Collimonas fungivorans Ter331: one gene and its partner. The protein of the gene in region 1 interacts with the protein of each later gene in a pairwise test. Links are inferred from orthologs where the notes say so. Each region holds a gene or a part of one and is shown on either strand. Other genes may lie near its edges.

Region 1 (3,746 bases):
CGCCATCACCACCATGTTGGGGATGCAGCGCAGGTACGCCATGTCGTAGTTGCCGGCGTGGGTAGCGCCGTCGGCGCCGACCAGGCCGGAACGGTCGAGCGCAAAGGTCACGTCCAGGTTCTGCAGCGCCACGTCATGGATCAGCTGGTCGTAGGCGCGCTGCAGGAAAGTCGAATAGATCGCCACTACCGGCTTCAGCCCTTCGCAAGCCAGGCCGGCGGCGAAAGTGACCGCATGCTGCTCGGCGATGCCGACGTCGTAGAAGCGTTGCGGAAAGCGCTGGGCGAAAGTATCCAGGCCGGAGCCACCCGACATCGCCGGGGTGATGCCGATCAGCTTGTCGTCTTGCGCCGCCATGTCGCACAGCCAGTCGCCGAATACCTGGGTGTAGGTCATCTTGCTGACCGTGGCCGGCTTGATGCCTTCGGCCGGATTGAACTTGCCGGGGCCGTGGTACAGCACCGGGTCGGCTTCCGCCAGCTTGTAGCCCTGGCCCTTCTTGGTCACCACGTGCAGGAACTGCGGTCCCTTCAGGTTCTTCAGGTTTTGCAAGGTCGGGATCAGCGATTCCAGGTCGTGGCCGTCGATCGGACCGATGTAGTTGAAACCGAATTCTTCAAACATGGTGGCAGGCACCACCATGCCTTTGGCGTGTTCTTCGAAACGCTTGGCCAGTTGCCGCATCGGGCCCGGCAGTATCGACTTGCCGACGTTTTTGGCTTGCGCATAGAACTGCCCCGACATCAGGCGCGCCAGGTAGCGGTTGAGGGCGCCGACCGGCGGCGAGATCGACATGTCGTTGTCGTTCAGGATCACCAGCATGTTGATGTCGTCATACACGCCGGCATTGTTCATGGCTTCGAACACCATGCCGGCAGTCATTGCGCCGTCGCCGATCACGGCGATCGCGTGGCGGTCGGTTTCGCCTTTGGTCTTGGCGGCCAGCGCCATGCCCAGCACGGCGGAAATCGAGGTCGATGAATGGGCGGTGCCGAAGGTGTCGTATTCGCTTTCGGCACGGCGCGGGAAACCGGAAATGCCGTCGAGCTGGCGCAGCGTGTGCATGCGGTCGCGGCGGCCGGTCAGGATCTTGTGCGGATAGGTCTGGTGGCCGACATCCCACACCACGCGGTCTTCCGGCGTATTGAAAACGTAATGCAGCGCGATCGTCAGTTCTACCGTGCCCAGGTTGGACGACAGGTGGCCGCCGGTCTGCGCCACCGATTCGATGACAAATTCGCGCAGCTCGTCGGCCAGCGGCCTGAGTTGCGCCCGCGTCAGTTTGCGCAGGTCTGCCGGGCTGTCGATTGTGTTGAGTAGTTCCATATCTAAGCCTTCTGTTCTAAGCCTTGCGTTGCACGATCAAATCCGCCAGCTCGCGCAGGCGGCGTGCCTTGTTCCCAAAGATAGCAAGCGCCTGGTGGGCGTCGTTGCGTAATTTTTCTGCCAGCGCCTGCGATTCCGGCAAACCCAGGATCGAGACATAGGTCGGCTTGTTGTCGGCGGCGTCCTTGCCGGCGGTTTTCCCCAGCGTCGCGGAATCCGCGGTGGCGTCGAGGATGTCGTCCACCACCTGGAACGCCAGGCCGATGGCGGTGCCGTAGGCTTCCAGCGCCTCGATTTCAGCCGGCGCCAGGGCCTTGCCGCCCCATGCTCCTAGCAATACCGAGGCGCGCAACAAGGCGCCGGTTTTCAGCTTGTGCATCTGTTCCAGCTCTGCCAGCGACAGGTTGAGGCCGACGCTGGCCAGGTCGATCGCCTGGCCGCCGCACATGCCGAGCGAGCCGGAGGCTTGCGCCAGCAGGCGCAGCATGACGATCTGGCGCGCCGAATCAATTTCCGCGCCGATTTCCGCACCGGCTTCGGCCAGCACCACGAAGGCCTGCGACTGCAAGGCGTCGCCCACCAGCAAGGCAGTCGCTTCATCGTATTGCACATGCACGGTAGGCTTGCCACGGCGCAAGGCGTCATCGTCCATGCAGGGCATGTCGTCGTGCACCAGCGAATAAGCGTGGATCATTTCGACGGCAGCGGCGGCGCGCTGGGCAACGGTGAGCGGCGTTGCAAACAGTTCCCCGGCGGCAAATACCAGCAAGGGACGGACCCGCTTGCCGCCATCCAGCACGGCATAACGCATGGCCTGGTGCAGCCTGGCCGGGATGCTGGTTGCAGCCGGCAAGAACCGGTCCAGGGCAGCTTCCATCCCGGTTTGCGTCTGGCGCATCCAGGCGTCGAAAGCCAATGCCGGCTCCTGCGCATGGTGCGATAATGGAACGGCAACAGTCATTCGTCAGCTCCGCTGTGATCCTTCAGCGCTTCACCGGTAAACGGCTTGAGCATGTCGCCTTCCAGCACCTTGACCTGGCTGTCGACTTTTTCCAGCTGCAAGGCGCAAAACTTGACCAGTTCCGACCCACGTTTATACGCGGCGACGGAGGCTTCCAGCGGCAACTCGCCAGCTTCCATTTGGGCAACCAGTTGCTCCAGTTCGGCCATTGCTTGTTCAAACGAGGCGGGACTGCTGGTGGAAATCGGATTTTTTGGCATAGTGGCTATAAATAGTGTAGTTCGCTATTTTAGAGCAAAGCTCTATAAGCCGTTGAAATTCGAGGGCTTTATCTCGATAAAAAGCGTAAAACGGCGCCAAAACCGGCATTTTTATGGGATAATCCTCGGTTCTGTCCAAAATTTCCGTTTCATATTATTTGAACACAGGTTTTTGCGGATTCTTTCTCTCTTAGGTTGATACAACACATTTGGGGGTGGAGGGATGTCCGATCTGGCTTCTATAACCAAGCTCGCGCGCTCCGATGCGCAACTTCCGGTCAACGTCTACTTTGACGAAGCGCTGTTAAAGCGCGAAATCCAGCAATTGTTTCAGAATGGCCCGCGTTACGTCGGCCATGAACTGATGGTGCCCAACGTCGGCGATTACGCCACGCTGGCTTCTGAAAACGAAGGCCGCATGCTGGTGCGCAATCCCCAAGGGATTGAGCTGGTATCCAATGTCTGCCGCCATCGGCAGGCAAAAATGTTCGACGGCCGCGGCAATGCCCGCAACATCGTCTGCCCGCTGCATCGCTGGACTTACGACCTCAAGGGCGAACTGATAGGCGCACCGCATTTCGGCGAGACGCCGTGCATGAACCTGTCCAGGACGCCTTTGCAAAACTGGAACGGCTTGCTGTTTGAACAAAACGCCTTCCATGTCGGCGAAAAACTGGCGCAGCTGGGCGTGGCCAAGGATCTCGATTTCAGCGGCTACCTGTTCGACCATGTCGAAGTCCACGAGTGCGACTACAACTGGAAAACCTTTATCGAGGTTTACCTGGAGGACTATCACGTCGAGCCGTTCCATCCCGGCCTCGGCAGTTTTGTCAGCTGCGACGACCTGGAATGGCAATTCGGCAAGGATTACAGCGTGCAGACCGTGGGCGTCAATCACGGACTGGCGAAATCCGGCTCGCCGGCATACAAGAAGTGGCAAGAGCAGGTGCTCAAGTTCAGCAACGGCGAACCGCCGAAGTTCGGCGCGATCTGGCTGACCCTGTATCCCAACATCATGGTGGAATGGTATCCCCACGTACTGGTGGTGTCGACGCTGTGGCCGCGCGGCCCGCAAAAGACCACCAACGTGGTCGAGTTCTACTACCCCGAGGAAATTGCGCTATTCGAGCGCGAAATGGTCGAGGCGGAACGTGCCGCATACATGGAAACCTGCGTCGAAGATGATGAAATTGCACTGC
Region 2 (3,254 bases), 780 kb from region 1 along the record:
GCATTCCAGCAGCGAATTGCTGGCCAGGCGGTTGGCGCCATGCAAGCCGGTATAAGCGGTTTCACCAACCGCATACAGACCGGGCAGGTCGGTGCGGCCATTCAGGTCGGTGACGATGCCGCCGCAGGTGAAATGCACCGCCGGCACTACCGGGATCGCCTGCTTGGTGATGTCGATGCCGAGCTCCAGGCAACGGGCATAGATGGTGGGGAAATGTTCTTTCAGGAATTCCGGCGACTTGTGGGTGATGTCGAGGTCGACGTGGTCCAGGCCGCGTTTTTTCATCTCGAAGTCGATCGCTCGCGCCACCACGTCGCGCGGCGCCAGCTCGGCGCGCTCGTCGTGCGACGGCATGAAGCGCATGCCGGCATCGGCGCCTTCGGTATCCGGCAATTTCAGCACGCCGCCTTCGCCGCGGATGGCTTCGGTGATCAGGAAAGACTTGGCGTACGGGTGGTACAGGCAGGTCGGATGGAACTGGATGAATTCCATGTTGGCGACCCGGCAGCCGGCGCGCCAGGCCATGGCGATGCCGTCGCCGGTGGCGCTGTCGGGATTGGTGGTGTACAGGTAGACCTTGCCGGCGCCGCCGGTGGCCAGCACCGTGTGGTTGGCGGCCAGGGTCAGCACCTTGCCAGTCTTGACGTTCTTGGCGTACAGGCCAAGGCAGCGCGGTGCGCTTTTGCCGGTTTCGCCGGTAGCTACCTTCTTCGACGTGATCAGGTCGATCGCATAGTGATCTTCCAGCAGCGTGATGTTCGGGTGGGCGCGCACCTTTTGTTCCAGCGTCACCTGCACCGCATGGCCGGTGGCGTCGGCGGCGTGGATGATGCGGCGCTGGCTGTGGCCGCCTTCGCGCGTCAGGTGGAAGCCCAGCTCGGCGCTGGTGTCGGGTGTAAACGGCACGCCCTGTTCAATCAGCCATTCGATGGCTGCGCGGCCATTCTCGACGATGAAACGGGTCGCGCTTTCATCGCACAAGCCGGCGCCGGCGACCAGCGTGTCGTTGATATGCTGTTCATGACTGTCGCCGGAATCCAGCACGGCGGCGATGCCGCCCTGGGCCCAGTTGCTGGCGCCGTCGAGCAGCGCGCGTTTGGAGATGACGGCAACCTTGTTGTTTTCGGCAAGATGCAGTGCGACCGACAGGCCGGCCAGGCCGCTGCCGATAATGGCGACATCGAATTTCATGATGGATGCTTGGTTATTGTTTTAATCCGGATCGCCCCAGGGTCTGGGGCGATGTCTCTACTACCCTCTGCTACCGTGCTGCCGTGCCGCCAATTATTCCACGATTACCGGTTTGACTTTGGCCGCCGCCTGTTTGGCCCGGATGCGCGCGGTCTCGACATCGTCAGCCGTGGCCAGCGCCACGCCCATGCGCCGGCGCGCAAAGGATTCCGGTTTGCCGAACAGGCGGATATCCACGCCCTGTACCCGCAGCGCGTCGGCCACGCCTTCAAACGCGATGCCCTTGGCGTCATGCTGGCCATAGATGACAGCCGAAGCCGCCGGGCTGCGCAAAGCGACGTTGACCGGCAGGCCGAGGATAGCCTTGGCGTGCAACTCGAATTCGCTTTGCTGCTGGCTGGCCATGGTCACCATGCCGGTGTCGTGCGGGCGCGGGCTCACTTCGGAGAACCAGACCATTTCGTTCTTGACGAACAGCTCGACCCCGAACAGGCCGAGGCCGCCCAGGTTGTCGGTGACTTTCTTGGCGATATCGCGCGCCCTGAGCAGCGCTTCCGGATGCATCGGATGCGGTTGCCAGGATTCGACGTAATCGCCTTGTACCTGGATGTGGCCGATCGGCTCGCAGAAATGGGTGGCGATGCTGCCGTCCTGCTGCAGCGCGCGCACCGTCAGCAGCGTGATTTCATAATCGAAATCGATGAAGCCTTCGACGATGACGCGGCCCGAATCGACCCGGCCGCCGGCGGCGGCATAGGCCCAGGCCGCTTCGATTTCATCGGCACCGTCGATCTTCGACTGGCCCTTGCCGGAAGACGACATGACCGGCTTGATCACGCACGGAAAGCCGATTGCCGAGCAGGCGGCTTTCAGTTCGTCCAGGTTATTGGCAAAGCGGTAGGGCGAAGTCGCCAGCGCCAGCGTTTCGCCGGCCAGGCGCCGTATGCCTTCGCGGTTCATGGTCAGCCAGGCGGCGCGCGCGGTGGGAATCACGGTGACCTTGCCGGCGGCTTCCAGCGCGACCAGGGTTTCGGTCGCAATCGCTTCGATTTCCGGCACCACCAGGTCAGGTTGCTCTAGCGCAATCAGCGCTTCCAGCGCGGCGCCGTCGGCCATGTTGATCACGTGCGAACGGTGCGCGACCTGGTGGCCGGGGGCGTTCGGGTAGCGGTCGACGGCGATCACTTCGACGCCCAGCCGCTGCAGCGAGATGATGACTTCCTTGCCGAGTTCGCCGGAGCCCAGCAGCATGACTTTGGTGGCGGAAGGGGAGAGCGGAGTGCCGAGTGTGGTTGGTGTCTTCATATTGGAAAGGAGTTGCAGCGCCCGGTTGCCCTGCGCCGCGAATGTGCGTTAGTCGTTGATCGGTGAGGTGGGTGAAGGCGGTAAAAAATTCGTAAAGAGGATATTTTATCGTTGGCCAACGCCTGACAATAGCAAATATCAAGGCGCAAGGACAGTTGGCAAAATGAAAAAAGCCGCCAGAATCATCCGGCGGCTCGTCTTGCGCTGCTCAGGCATAGCCGTAAGCATATGCCATATCTTTCATTAGCGCTCGGCTTGGTAGATATCGTAGTCCTTGGTTTCCTTGACAAACAGCATGCCGATCACGAAGGTGGCGATGGCGATGACGATCGGATACCACAGGCCGTAGTAGATATCGCCCTTGAACGCCACCAGGGCGAAGGCGGTGGTCGGCAGCAAACCGCCGAACCAGCCGTTGCCGATGTGGTAAGGCATGGACATCGAGGTATAGCGGATGCGGGTAGGGAACATTTCCACCAGCATCGCCGCGATCGGGCCGTAGACCATGGTCACGTAGATCACCAGGATGAACAGCAGCAGCAGCACCATCGGCTTGTTCATCTGTTCCGGATCGGCCTTGCTTGGATAACCCGCGCCCTTGATGTCGCCGGCCAGTTCAGCCGAGAACGCCTTGTCCTTGGCGGCGGCGTCTTCTTTCGACAGGCCTTTGGCGTCATACGACGTCAGGACCTTTTCGCCGATCTTGATGGTGGCCACCGAACCGGGAGCGCCAACGACGTTCTCGTAGTTCACCGAGG

Evidence for each region. Proteins that work in one complex are often made in the same cells at the same time.
Region 2: the proteins of CFU_RS03800 (region 1) and purT interact in binary tests that used the Escherichia coli proteins (3 or more experiments, as listed by UniProt). The link is inferred for Collimonas fungivorans Ter331 from one-to-one orthologs.

The regions. Positions count from the first base shown.
Region 1 is NC_015856.1:860,753-864,498, reverse strand. Bases 316-3,280 are described here. They hold CFU_RS03800 (polyprenyl synthetase family protein), read right to left. Parts: upstream 2,288-3,280; coding sequence 1,343-2,287; downstream 316-1,342. Other genes in these bases: CFU_RS03790 (aromatic ring-hydroxylating oxygenase subunit alpha), read left to right, coding at 2,771-3,280; CFU_RS03795 (exodeoxyribonuclease VII small subunit), read right to left, coding at 2,284-2,547; dxs (1-deoxy-D-xylulose-5-phosphate synthase), read right to left, coding at 316-1,326. Also shown: more of dxs, read right to left, coding at 1-315; more of CFU_RS03790, read left to right, coding at 3,281-3,746.
Region 2 is NC_015856.1:1,637,973-1,641,226, forward strand. What follows is about bases 391-3,254. They hold purT (formate-dependent phosphoribosylglycinamide formyltransferase), read right to left. Parts: upstream 2,497-3,254; coding sequence 1,285-2,496; downstream 391-1,284. Other genes in these bases: nadB (L-aspartate oxidase), read right to left, coding at 391-1,191; CFU_RS07145 (MFS transporter), read right to left, coding at 2,740-3,254. Outside these bases: more of nadB, read right to left, coding at 1-390. UniProt on the Escherichia coli protein: Involved in the de novo purine biosynthesis. Catalyzes the transfer of formate to 5-phospho-ribosyl-glycinamide (GAR), producing 5-phospho-ribosyl-N-formylglycinamide (FGAR). Formate is provided by PurU via hydrolysis of 10-formyl-tetrahydrofolate.